Regions from separate parts of the Vibrio sp. 2132-1 genome, predicted to be linked through region 2. Evidence: riboswitches for the same ligand, from Rfam matches in the RefSeq annotation. Region 2 holds a riboswitch; the other holds the start of a gene.
What was found. A riboswitch is a leader RNA that binds a small molecule or an ion and turns the genes downstream of it on or off. The one in region 2 is predicted to bind cyclic di-GMP.

Region 1 (5,837 bases), on a different contig from region 2:
TAATATCCAGCATGATCAGGTCTACATCGCCCGCTTGCAAAACTTCACGCATTTCTGCGCCACTCTCTGCTTCGCTGACTTGGTAGCCCTCATTTTGGAAATATCCCGCAAGCTTACTACGAGTTACAACATCATCTTCTACGACTAATACGTGATAGCTCATTTACACCACTTTTCTGTCTTCTTATTATCCAAGACGTATTCTATTCATAACTAGTAACATTTCTAGTCATAGATACATTAAAACGCAAGATTTAGCGTTTTTATTGATTCAAAACAAGCTTGCCCATTGCTATTAATAAACGGTCATTTTTGACCATAAAACATAACAATTATAGTTACTGCTATTCATTTTAATTGATTACACTTAGGGGATATCCCTAATTGACTTTGTGATGCATGACTTGAAGCATCATTCAGGAGCCCAAAATGCAAGAAGTGAAAGCTTTTAATGAAAAACGCGCTGAAATTTACTGGTGGTTTTCGAGCTTGTTCGCAAAAGAACTAACAGAGAAAGAATTGGAAGCCTATCACAGTGTTGAAATTCGCAGTTTTCTCGCAGGTTTAGGTGAAAATGAGTCGCTAAAACCAGCCGTTGATAGCCTAGTTGATGCGCTGAATCGGTTACAAGATCGTGAAGATGCACAACTAGAGCTTGCAGCTGACTTTTGTGAACTGTTTTTGAAGACAGAAAAATACGGCGCTCTTCCTTACGCATCCATGTACATTGGTGAATCAGGTTTACTGAATGACAAGCCAGCTGAGGAAATGGAAAAGTTGATGGCTGAATTTGGCGTTCAAGTAGACGAAAACCTAAAGGAACCTGCGGATCACTTAGCCGTTGAGCTCGACTTTCTCGGGAACATGATTATCCGCTCAAACGAGCTTGAACAAGAAAAACACATGGAAGAAGCCTTCGTTAAACAAAACGACTTTATCCAGCAACAATTGATGTCTTGGTTACCTCAGTTTTCAGACAAATGTAAACAATTCGACGAATTTGGATTTTACTCGAGTGTCGCGAAACTATTAGTTGCATTTTGTAAACTAGACAGCGCCTACCTTCTTGGTGAATAATTGCCGCCTATTTTTAGGGAGCCTGCCTATCGGGCTTCCTGTATGCCTGAAAGTGACCAATTGTAAGTAACTTGGGTATAATATTCGTTTGCCTTAACTTAGCGCAAAGACGCTTGGTTATTTAGCAGTCAAAATGTGACTTCAAATACACAAATCTCTTGCTGAAAACATTGCTAGTCAGTTCACATAGGGCTAAAATGTGAGCGCAAACGATTAAATATGATTTATATGTAAACCGCTGAAATATAGCGGTTTTTGTGTTTTCTTAACAGGTTGATGGCAATTTCTCATCAGATAGAAAAAAGATAAAATTCATCGACCGATGCTGCTACGTACCCTTTTGTCGCACTTGGATCAACCGCTGCCGAGACACTTAGCGCCAATTTTATATTGCTAGGTGTGAAACCATTAGAGCATCAGGTACATCCAATACGACATATTTCAGTAGCTCGATACAGGACACCATTTATGGCCACGATAAAAGACGTTGCTCGCTTAGCCGGCGTTTCCACTACGACAGTTTCGCACGTTATCAATAAAACGCGTTTCGTTGCAGAAGCAACGCAAGAAAAAGTAATGAAAGCCGTTGACGAGCTGAATTACGCGCCAAGTGCCGTTGCACGCAGCCTAAAATGCAACTCAACTCGTACGATTGGCATGTTAGTAACTCAATCAACTAACCTATTTTTCTCAGAAGTGATTGATGGCGTTGAGAGCTACTGTTACCGCCAAGGCTATACTCTGATTTTATGTAACACAGGCGGGATTTACGAAAAACAACGCGATTACATTCGTATGCTGGCTGAAAAGCGCGTTGATGGCATCCTAGTGATGTGTTCTGACTTAACCGAAGAACTAAAAGAGATGCTTGACCGTCATGCGGACATTCCTAAAGTGGTCATGGATTGGGGCCCAGAGAGCTCACAAGCAGACAAGATCATGGATAACTCAGAAGAAGGTGGCTACATTGCAACCAAACATCTGATTGACAATGGTCATACGGATATCGCTTGTCTAAGCGGTCATTTTGAAAAGCTTGCTTGCCAAGAGCGCATTGCAGGTTTCCGTCGCGCAATGAGCGAAGCGAACCTAGCTGTAAATGAAGACTGGATCCTTGAAGGTAACTTTGAATGTGATACGGCCGTATTAGTTGCAGATAAAATTACCGCAATGGACAAGCGCCCGACGGCGGTATTCTGTTTTAACGACACAATGGCTCTAGGCCTAATGAGCCGCTTGCAACAAAACGGGATCAAAATTCCTGAAGATATTTCAGTGATCGGCTACGACAACATCGAGCTTGCGGAATACTTCTCTCCACCGCTAACGACTATCCACCAACCTAAACGTCGTGTTGGTAAAAATGCATTCGAAATTCTACTTGAGCGTATCAAAGATAAAGAACACGAAAAACGAATTTTCGAGATGCAACCTGAGCTTGTAATTCGAAATACTGTGAAAAAAATGAACTAAATTTCACTGTATTTAACCGTGTTAAATAAGCGCTCTACAGGGGCGCTTATTTTTTTGGAAAAATTAAGCATTCTCTAATACTTCACACCACTCTAATAACAATTGACTAACGTTAACTCCCTGTTTTATATAAATGTAATATATATTAAGAACTCCTTTTCAAAGGCCAATTTGCACCTTTCCATATGCAAAATAGAGCATTCAATCTATCATTTTTATTGAACCGAAATCACACTTTTAACGCTAAACCGTGATGTTAATTCAATATAAGAAGTATGCTCATTGTGTCACGCACAGGGCAAACCATTCGAAAGAGTGGGACGCAAAGCCTCCGGCCTGAACCATATTACGATATGGAAGGTAGCGGGGTTACCGATGGCAAGTGTGTAAGCAATGACTTTACTCTGTAATGACATTGTTTTTACGCATGTTTGCTACTCTCTCGGACCTGACTTTTGGTGGCGTAATATTAATTACACCGAGATAACAAAACATGGATAAACCGATACTCAAAGACTCTATGAAGCTATTTGAGGCACTTGGTAATATCAAGTCGCGCTCAATGTTTGGTGGCTTCGGACTATTCGCTGATGAAACAATGTTTGCACTAGTGGTAAACAATCAGCTTCATATCAGAGCAGACCAAAAAACTTCATCTGACTTCGAGAAACAAGGGCTAAAGCCTTACGTTTATAAAAAACGTGGCTTTCCAGTCGTTACAAAGTACTACGCTATTTCCAGCGATTTATGGGAATCAAGCGAACGCTTAATCGAAGTAGCGAATCAATCATTGAAAAAGGCAAAGCTTGAGAAAGAACAGCAAGCAAGTACAAAGCCTAACCGTTTGAAAGATTTGCCTAACTTACGACTGGCTACCGAGCGCATGCTAAAAAAAGCCGGCATCGAATCCGTAGAGAAGCTTGAAGAGGAAGGTGCGCTTAACGCCTATAAAGCGATAAGAGATACGCACTCTGCAACCGTCAACATTGAGTTGCTATGGGCACTAGAAGGGGCTATCAACGGCACTCATTGGAGTGTGGTACCTCAAGCTCGCCGAGATGAGTTGATGAACGGCCTCCAATAAAAGTCGGCCTAAAAACTATCTTGTAAAACCGCAGTCTAATCTGCGGTTTTTTTGTGAAATTTTTTCGGTTTTCCTACTGTCTTATTACATATATCCCAAATTGGAATCAAAATTATGAATAAGAAACTGATATTAGGTCTCATCCTACTAGCGGCTATCGTCTTTTTAGGTATTAACTTTGGCCAGTATTTAACCTTAGAGAATGCAAAAGCCCAACAAGAAGCACTAACTACATACATCGATCAGAATTTTGTATTCTCGGCTGCGATTTACTTTTTTACCTACATTGCAATTACCGCTTTTTCTATCCCAGGAGCGGCAGTAGTCACCTTACTTGGTGCAGCCTTATTTGGTTTTTGGACAAGCTTGCTACTGGTTTCTTTCGCTAGCACTATGGGGGCAACACTGGCCTTCTTGAGCAGCCGATACTTATTGCGTGACTGGGTACAAAACAAATTCGGAAATAAACTCAACGCAATTAATCAAGGTGTCGAAAAAGACGGAGCTTTTTATCTATTTTCCTTGCGTCTAATCCCTGTATTCCCTTTCTTTCTAATCAACTTACTGATGGGCTTAACGCCGATGTCTGTAGGTAGATTTTATCTCACTAGCCAAATAGGTATGCTGCCAGGCACAGCCGTATATCTGAATGCAGGTACTCAATTAGCAACAATTGAAAGCCTATCGGGCATTGTTTCACCCGCAGTATTAGCGTCTTTTGCGCTATTGGGACTATTTCCAATCATCACTAAATGGGTTATGAATAAAGTAAGGCCGACACCAAGTCAGCAAAACTCGTAATTGGTGAAGTGGGTATTTTGATGAAAATATTTATCGCTAAAAACCCAGCAGAAGCACACATTGTATGTGAGCTGCTTAAAGTGGAACAAATTTACTGTGAAGTTCGTGGAGAAGGTATTTTCGGCTTAAAAGGAGAACTGCCGTTTGGTGATGATACCGATCCTTATGTGTGGCTTTTTGACACTGCACAAAAGATGAAAGCTGAAGAAATAGTAAAAGCATATCGAAAACAATCCGATAGGCATGAGTATCAAGATTGGCAATGCCCAAAATGTCATGAAATAAACGAAGGGCAATTTGGTGCATGTTGGCAATGTGGATATCAACTAGGAGAGCTATAGCGGCTCTCCTATTCAGTGGATGCACTCAGTTTTAAGCACATACAGCTTGCTGTTTAATAAACTCGATGGAGTGTTGATTGAAGTCTTCTGGACGCTCTACATTGCATACATGACCACAATTCGGGATTTCTCGTAGAATGCTGAGCTTATGTGCTGCAACCATTTCTTTGACAGGTTTAATAAACATGTAATCCCTGTCGCCCATTAAGTAAAGAGTCGGAATGGGTAACTCTCGATCTTTAAAATATTTCATTAACGGATTTACATCAGCGGCAAGAATAAACCAACGTTTAAATTCTTTTTGGCAAAGCTTCTTGGCTTCGCGAATAAAAAGGTGGCGAGATTCTCGTTGGCTTCTTTGAGGCATAACAATATAAGCGAACAGTTTGTAGAGCCACATGTACGGTAGGATATGCTTACAAAAATTACCTAATTTCACCAATATCTGAGAACGAGTGTTAAGCCTTGTGACAGCACCGCCGAGCACCATCGAACGTACGCGCTCTGATGACAATTCAGCAAGGTTTCGAACAATAATAGTACCAAGCGACATACCGACAAAATGAGCGGATTGGATCTTTAAATGGTCCAATACTTTCAAAATATCTTGGGTAACTTCCGTAAAGGTATAACGGCTAGCAATGAGCTCTTTAAGTAACTGATTTGACTTTCCATGACCTCTTAAATCGATCAGCAATAAGTTAAAGTGTTGCTTGTAAGCTTTAATTTGCTTGAACCAGATAGAAGAGCTACCACCAGCACCGTGCACAAATACAACCCACTCATTACTAGTAGGGTGCAAATAGGTTTTATGAAAAAGTAGCGGCTGGGTCATATTGAGTATCAAAAAGATCGTGCTATTGAGTAAAAAGCCATCCTACCACACTCCCCTTACTCAAGATAATAAAGGCACCTCATTCGGTGCCTTTCGTTACAATTTTAAGTCAAACTAACGCTGAGTGGTAAAGCTGCAAATAAGATTCTGCGGCCTTTTGCCAACAAAAGTCTTGTTGCATCGCGTGCAACTGTACTTTATTCACTTCAGGCTCGTTTTGAGCGTA
Region 2 (5,837 bases):
ACCCGGCAAAACACAAGAAAGTTGCGATGTTCTGTACCGGTGGTATCCGCTGCGAAAAATCAACGGCTTACATGAAAGAACAGGGCTTTGATGAGGTCTACCACCTAGAAGGCGGCATTCTTAAATATCTTGAAGAAGTTCCTCAAGAAGAGAGCATGTGGGAAGGCGATTGTTACGTATTTGACGGTCGTGTTGCCGTGAACCACCAGCTAGAAAAAGCAGATTACGATTTATGTAACGCTTGTCGTCTACCGATCACTGAAGAAGACAAACAGTCAGAATTGTTCGAGCAAGGCGTGAGCTGTCCAAAATGTCACGGCACACACTCAGAAGAACAAATTGCTCGATTCCGCGAGCGTGAAAAACAAGTTGTTCTTGCAGAGCAGCGAGGCGAGCAGCATGTTGGTGGTGAAAGTGCCAAGCAAAGAGAAGCCCGACGTGCCGCTAAGTACGCGCAAAAAGAAGCGCAGCGTAAACAAGACTAAGCCCAACTCTCCTTATATTTAGCGAGCTGCCGTAAGGTGGCTCGCTTTTACTACGCACCAATACTCTTTCAATACAATTTTGTATCCCTCACCAATACCTCTAGTTGATTGTCTCTTTTGCCTTCGGGTAGCCCCACCATTTCATCATAAGCACTTTGATGTACTAAAACCTGCTTATTTGCTTTGATATTCCTGCACTTCTTTTGCATCTCGATCAGGGAATGAGCCCTCAAAAAGATACCGTTGTCATCAGTGATAAATTGCGCTTCTCCATCAATCACGACAGATGCCTGGTACAATGCGAGATCAAGCGAATGAATGACCAATTTGTCTACATAGAAGTATTTTTGTAACTTACTCAATGGTATTGCCATGTGTCACCTCCCTGAAAGTTACCTCTACGTTTTGTAGAATAAAACCGATCATTGGATGAGATTTCTTCGGTTTACTTGCGTACAACATCGGAAACAAAGAGGATTCCGATGCAAACAATCAATGTCGTGTGGTTAAAGCGAGATTTAAGGCTGACTGACCATCAACCACTAACTCAAGCATTATCAACAAAGCACCCAACTGTGCTTTTGTATATTGTTGAACCATTGCTATTGAACAACCCACACTATTCTGAGCGCCACTGGCGATTTGTTTGGCAATCACTGCAAGACATGGATGAAACGCTCAAAGCGTATGGGCATCGAATCACGGTGCTGTTTGACGATGCCTTAGCATGTTTCCAATCAATTCAAGCGCAATATCAAATCAACGCTGTTTTTTCTCACCAAGAAATAGGACTCAACTGCACCTTTGAACGAGACCGACAAGTTGCCGCTTGGCTGTATGAGCAGAACATCGACTGGTTTGAATTCGAACACGGTGCTGTAATCAGAGGGGCAATAAACCGGCAAGGTTGGGACAAACATTGGGACTCTGTCATGAGAGCCTCAATAAGCCCTATTGAGCTCCAAACCGACTTATTGCATTCATTGGATGCAGAAGCTCTCGGCTGTTCGTTTTCGCCACCATCATCCTGGCTATCAAAATGCAAAGGAATGCAAACGGGAGGAAGCCGGCTCGCTTGGAAAACACTAGAGGACTTTTTCCATCGTCGAGGTCGTGATTACTATCGAAGCATTTCTAGTCCCACAGCCTCACGCACAGCCTGTACTCGACTTTCTCCATATCTCGCTTGGGGTAACATATCCTTGCGTGAAGTTTATCAATACCTTTTGAAACACTGGCAAGTCGCTGGGTTTCGTCGCAGCTTAATTGCATTGTCTTCACGGCTTCATTGGCACTGTCACTTCATCCAAAAATTCGAATCGGAATACGACATGGAGTTTTACTGCGTTAATCGGGCTTACGAACCATTGATTAAACAAAGTAGTACTTTCGATGAAGAAAAGTTAGCAGCATGGAAATCCGGGCATACTGGCGTACCTTTGATTGATGCCTGCATGCGCTGTTTGCACCACACTGGTTACATTAACTTTCGCATGCGTGCCATGCTGGTTAGCTTTCTTACTCACCACATGAACATGAATTGGCGAGTAGGTGTAACGCATTTAGCGCAACTGTTTCTCGACTTTGAGCCCGGAATTCATTACCCACAATTCCAAATGCAAGCAGGAGTAACCGGGACTAACACAATCCGTATTTATAATCCGATCAAGCAAGCCCAAGAACATGATCCTGACGGCACGTTCATCTACAAGTGGGTACCTGAATTGCAAATGGTTCCTCCCCCTCTTTTATTCGAGCCTTGGACAATGACCCAGATGGAAGCTGTCATGTATCAGTTGCAGCCAGATAGCCGTTACCTTGCACCTATTATCACACCAGACAACGCAGCTAAGGCAGCAAGAGAGCGCTTATGGACGTGGCGGAAACGAGCCGATGTGAAACAAGAAGGCAGACGAATTCTTGCGCGACATGTTAGACCCTCAAAAGAAAGTAGGACGCGATGATCATCTCTCAATCACAATGCGTACAAATGCAAACACACTCCAGGGAACCCGTTGTACCCTCAACTAGTAAGGAACACATTATGTTCAAACGTATCTTAGTTATCGCGGCGACACTGATGGCGACGTTATCTTTTATGCTTCCCGTCAAGGCTCATGAGCATGGCATGATGAAAGCCGATATTGTCGACGTTGCCGCTGAAAACGGCTCTTTCAATACGCTTGTTGCTGCGGTAAAAGCAGCGGGCTTGGTTGACACTCTCAAAGGGGAAGGCCCATTTACTGTTTTTGCACCAACGGATGACGCTTTTGCAAAACTGCCAGACGGCACAGTCGACATGCTCTTAATGCCGGAAAACAAAGACAAGTTAGTATCTGTTTTGACTTATCACGTCGTGCCAGGGAAAGTGATGGCTGCCGATGTTGTTAAGCTAGACAAAGCGACTACGGTTCAGGGGCAAGATGTGATGATTAAAACCATGGGCGATAAAGTCATGGTTAACGATGCAAATGTCATTGCAACCGATGTGAAAGCTAAAAACGGTGTCATTCACGTGATTGATACTGTCATCATGCCGAAATAACACCATTCAGAGGGCGGTACACTCCGCCCTTTAGACAGAACTTCTTTCACCCTTAGCACGATTCCTCTTCACTTATCGCCAACAAACCTCCACTCATTCGCCATGGTTATAAAAAAGATAAAAACAAAATTAAAATCAATACCTTGCAAGACGATACTGCATAATATTGACGAGATTAAGATATCGTTATCTTTCAATTTGAGAACAGGATTCCATGTCAGTGACGTTTACTTTTCCACATGTAAATTCTTAAGCTAAATTTTGGCTGCTCAATCACATTTCGGCAAACCATTCGAAAGGGTGGGACGCAAAGCTTCCGGTCTGTCAGCATTTAAAAATCTAAAAGAATGCGCATGATAGCGGGGTTACCATAACGCAGTGTTACAGAAGTCCAGTTGCTGTAGCGTTGCTTTATGCTCAGCATGCGCCGGGGTGTGACATTAGTTTGTCAGCCATAACAGAGGACATGTGATGAAATCATTTCCAACCAAATCCGTACTCGCGTTAGCACTTGCAAGCATTAGTTCAGGTGCTGCGGCTCACGGTTATGTATCAGAAACCAATGGTGGTGTCGCTGCAAGTCGCTCGGCACTATGTAAGTATCCAACGCCAGATACTAACGAAAAAAATAATAACTGCGGTGCGATTCAATATGAACCGCAAAGCGTTGAAGGCCCTGATGGCTTTCCCGAAACAGGGCCTCGCGATGGTAAAATAGCGAGTGCCGAAACCGCTTTAGCAGCTGCCCTTGATGAGCAAACTGCCGACCGTTGGGTAAAACGTCCTATTCAAGCAGGTACACAAACTTTTGAATGGACATTTACCGCTAACCACGTGACGCGCGACTGGAAATATTACATCACCAAGCCTGATTGGAACCCAAACGCTTCACTATCACGAGACTCTTTTGATCTAACTCCTTTCTGTGTCGTCGACGGCAATATGGTTCAACCCCCGAAACAGGTAAGCCATCAATGTAATGTGCCTACTCGCGAGGGATACCATGTCATCCTGGCAGTATGGGATGTTGGCGACACTGCAGCCTCATTTTATAACGTGATCGATGTGAAATTTGATGGTGGCAGTCCCGTTATTCCAGATTGGAAGCAAGGCGGTCAAATTATTCCTACAATGGATTTAAATATTGGGGATTCGGTTTATACACGCGTATTTGATCAAGCAGGTGAAAACGTGGCGTATAGAACTGAACTAGAAATTACCGATGCAGCAATGGGCCAAGCGAAAAACTGGTCTTACACACTCGCGACTAAGCTAAACCAAGAACAAGCAAAACTGCAAGCCGGGCAGTATGCAGAGGATAAATTCACTCCTGTTTATGGTACTAATCCGGTGTATCTGCAAGCAAATAGCGGCCTTAAGCGAGTAGAGATCGGCTATAACATTGAAACTCCTGTCCCAGAATACTCACTCACAGTAGATGGCTTAGCAGACGAGTATATCATTGAGTCAACACCGACAACGTTGGATCTGACACTAACTGCTGAAGGCGATTTAAATGCAGAACTCACCGTTTACAATCACCATCGCGAACCACTTGCAAGTTGGGCAAACGAAATGAAAGACGGCTCGGTAGAGGCGATATCGCTCGCTTTAAGTAAATCAGAGCCGGGTCACCATATGCTCGTGACACGTATTAAGGACAAAGATGGCAACTTGGTGGATCAGCAAACACTCGACTTTCACTTAAAAGAAGAGTCAGTTACTCCACCACCATCTGGTGAGTACGATTTTGTCTTCCCTGAAGGACTATCTAGCTACACTGCGGGCACAAAAGTGCTTGCCAGCGACGGGGGCATTTATCAATGTAAACCTTTCCCATACTCTGGTTACTGTATGCAGTGGAAAGAAAGCGCAAACCATTACGAGCCTGGAATAGGTTCACACTGGGAGATGGCTTGGGATAAAGTCAACTAAATCACCCTTCGAACGTTAAGTAAAAAGAGCCTCACTATGAGGCTCTTTTATAATCAAACGCAAAAATGACAATTTTCCCGGTCTAAACCATGAACACCAGATAAACTAGTGAGATGCGCTCGCCCCTCAATCAGCCCCATTTCATACCCTTCTAGTAAAACGGATTGTCGCATTGATAAGCGCTGAACATGAAAATTATCTGGTGGGGCAATCACCCTAACATGTGTTCCTGGTGGAGGGTTACGAATAAACTCTAATGATTGATTATAGTTATCTGCACGTCTTAACATCGCATCCGCCATTTTGGGGTGCTCCGCAAACAGTTTCTTCATCAGCCATGTGGTCTTAACTGGCTTTTTGGCATAATTCAGTGGGTGAGAGAGTACTACGGTTATGTCGCGAGCCCCTCGACGATAAGCCTCACGCACTGGGATAGAATCAGCGACCCCACCATCGGTATAACAACCACCAGAAAAACAAGGGGTATGCTTGTAGGCAATCGGTAATGCTGTTGTCGCTTCAATCGCATGGTGAAAATTATCACGTGTCACGCGATAGTAATCTGCCTGCCCTGTATCTACATTTGTTGTCGCTGCGAGAAAAGGAACGCCATTAAACAGTTTATTTTCATCGACGGGATACAAGCGATTAGATTCTTCAAACAACCACTTCACATCGATGAGATCCCCACCTTTAACGAAGCGAGTCGGGTCAAAAAAGCGTTTACTTGTGGCCAGCTTAGTAATGACGTTAATACTGCGATGCGGGTAGTCGGTCAAATACCCAATCAAATTTGATGCACCAGCAGATACACCGATTGCAAAATCAAACGGTTTATAACTCTGCTCTAAAAACGCATCTAACACTCCGCT

Region 1: it holds a riboswitch for cyclic di-GMP, as region 2 does, so the genes downstream of both, R8N47_RS15735 (TfoX/Sxy family DNA transformation protein) here and gbpA (N-acetylglucosamine-binding protein GbpA) in region 2, are expected to answer to the same signal.

What each region holds. Positions count from the first base shown of each region.
Region 1 is NZ_JAWPON010000013.1:81,025-86,861, forward strand. It holds gene torR (two-component system response regulator TorR) at 1-163, opposite strand, end outside; gene torD (molecular chaperone TorD) at 430-1,077, shown strand; gene purR (HTH-type transcriptional repressor PurR) at 1,546-2,550, shown strand; cyclic di-GMP riboswitch class I at 2,838-2,927, shown strand; gene R8N47_RS15735 (TfoX/Sxy family DNA transformation protein) at 3,044-3,634, shown strand; gene R8N47_RS15740 (TVP38/TMEM64 family protein) at 3,749-4,435, shown strand; gene R8N47_RS15745 (DUF2007 domain-containing protein) at 4,456-4,776, shown strand; gene R8N47_RS15750 (alpha/beta fold hydrolase) at 4,808-5,611, opposite strand; gene glgA (glycogen synthase GlgA) at 5,721-5,837, opposite strand, start outside.
Region 2 is NZ_JAWPON010000005.1:167,846-173,682, reverse strand. It holds gene R8N47_RS07135 (rhodanese-related sulfurtransferase) at 1-485, shown strand, start outside; gene R8N47_RS07130 (DUF6482 family protein) at 554-859, opposite strand; gene R8N47_RS07125 (cryptochrome/deoxyribodipyrimidine photo-lyase family protein) at 968-2,449, shown strand; gene R8N47_RS07120 (fasciclin domain-containing protein) at 2,530-3,030, shown strand; cyclic di-GMP riboswitch class I at 3,303-3,403, shown strand; gene gbpA (N-acetylglucosamine-binding protein GbpA) at 3,502-4,965, shown strand; gene R8N47_RS07110 (patatin family protein) at 5,019-5,837, opposite strand, start outside.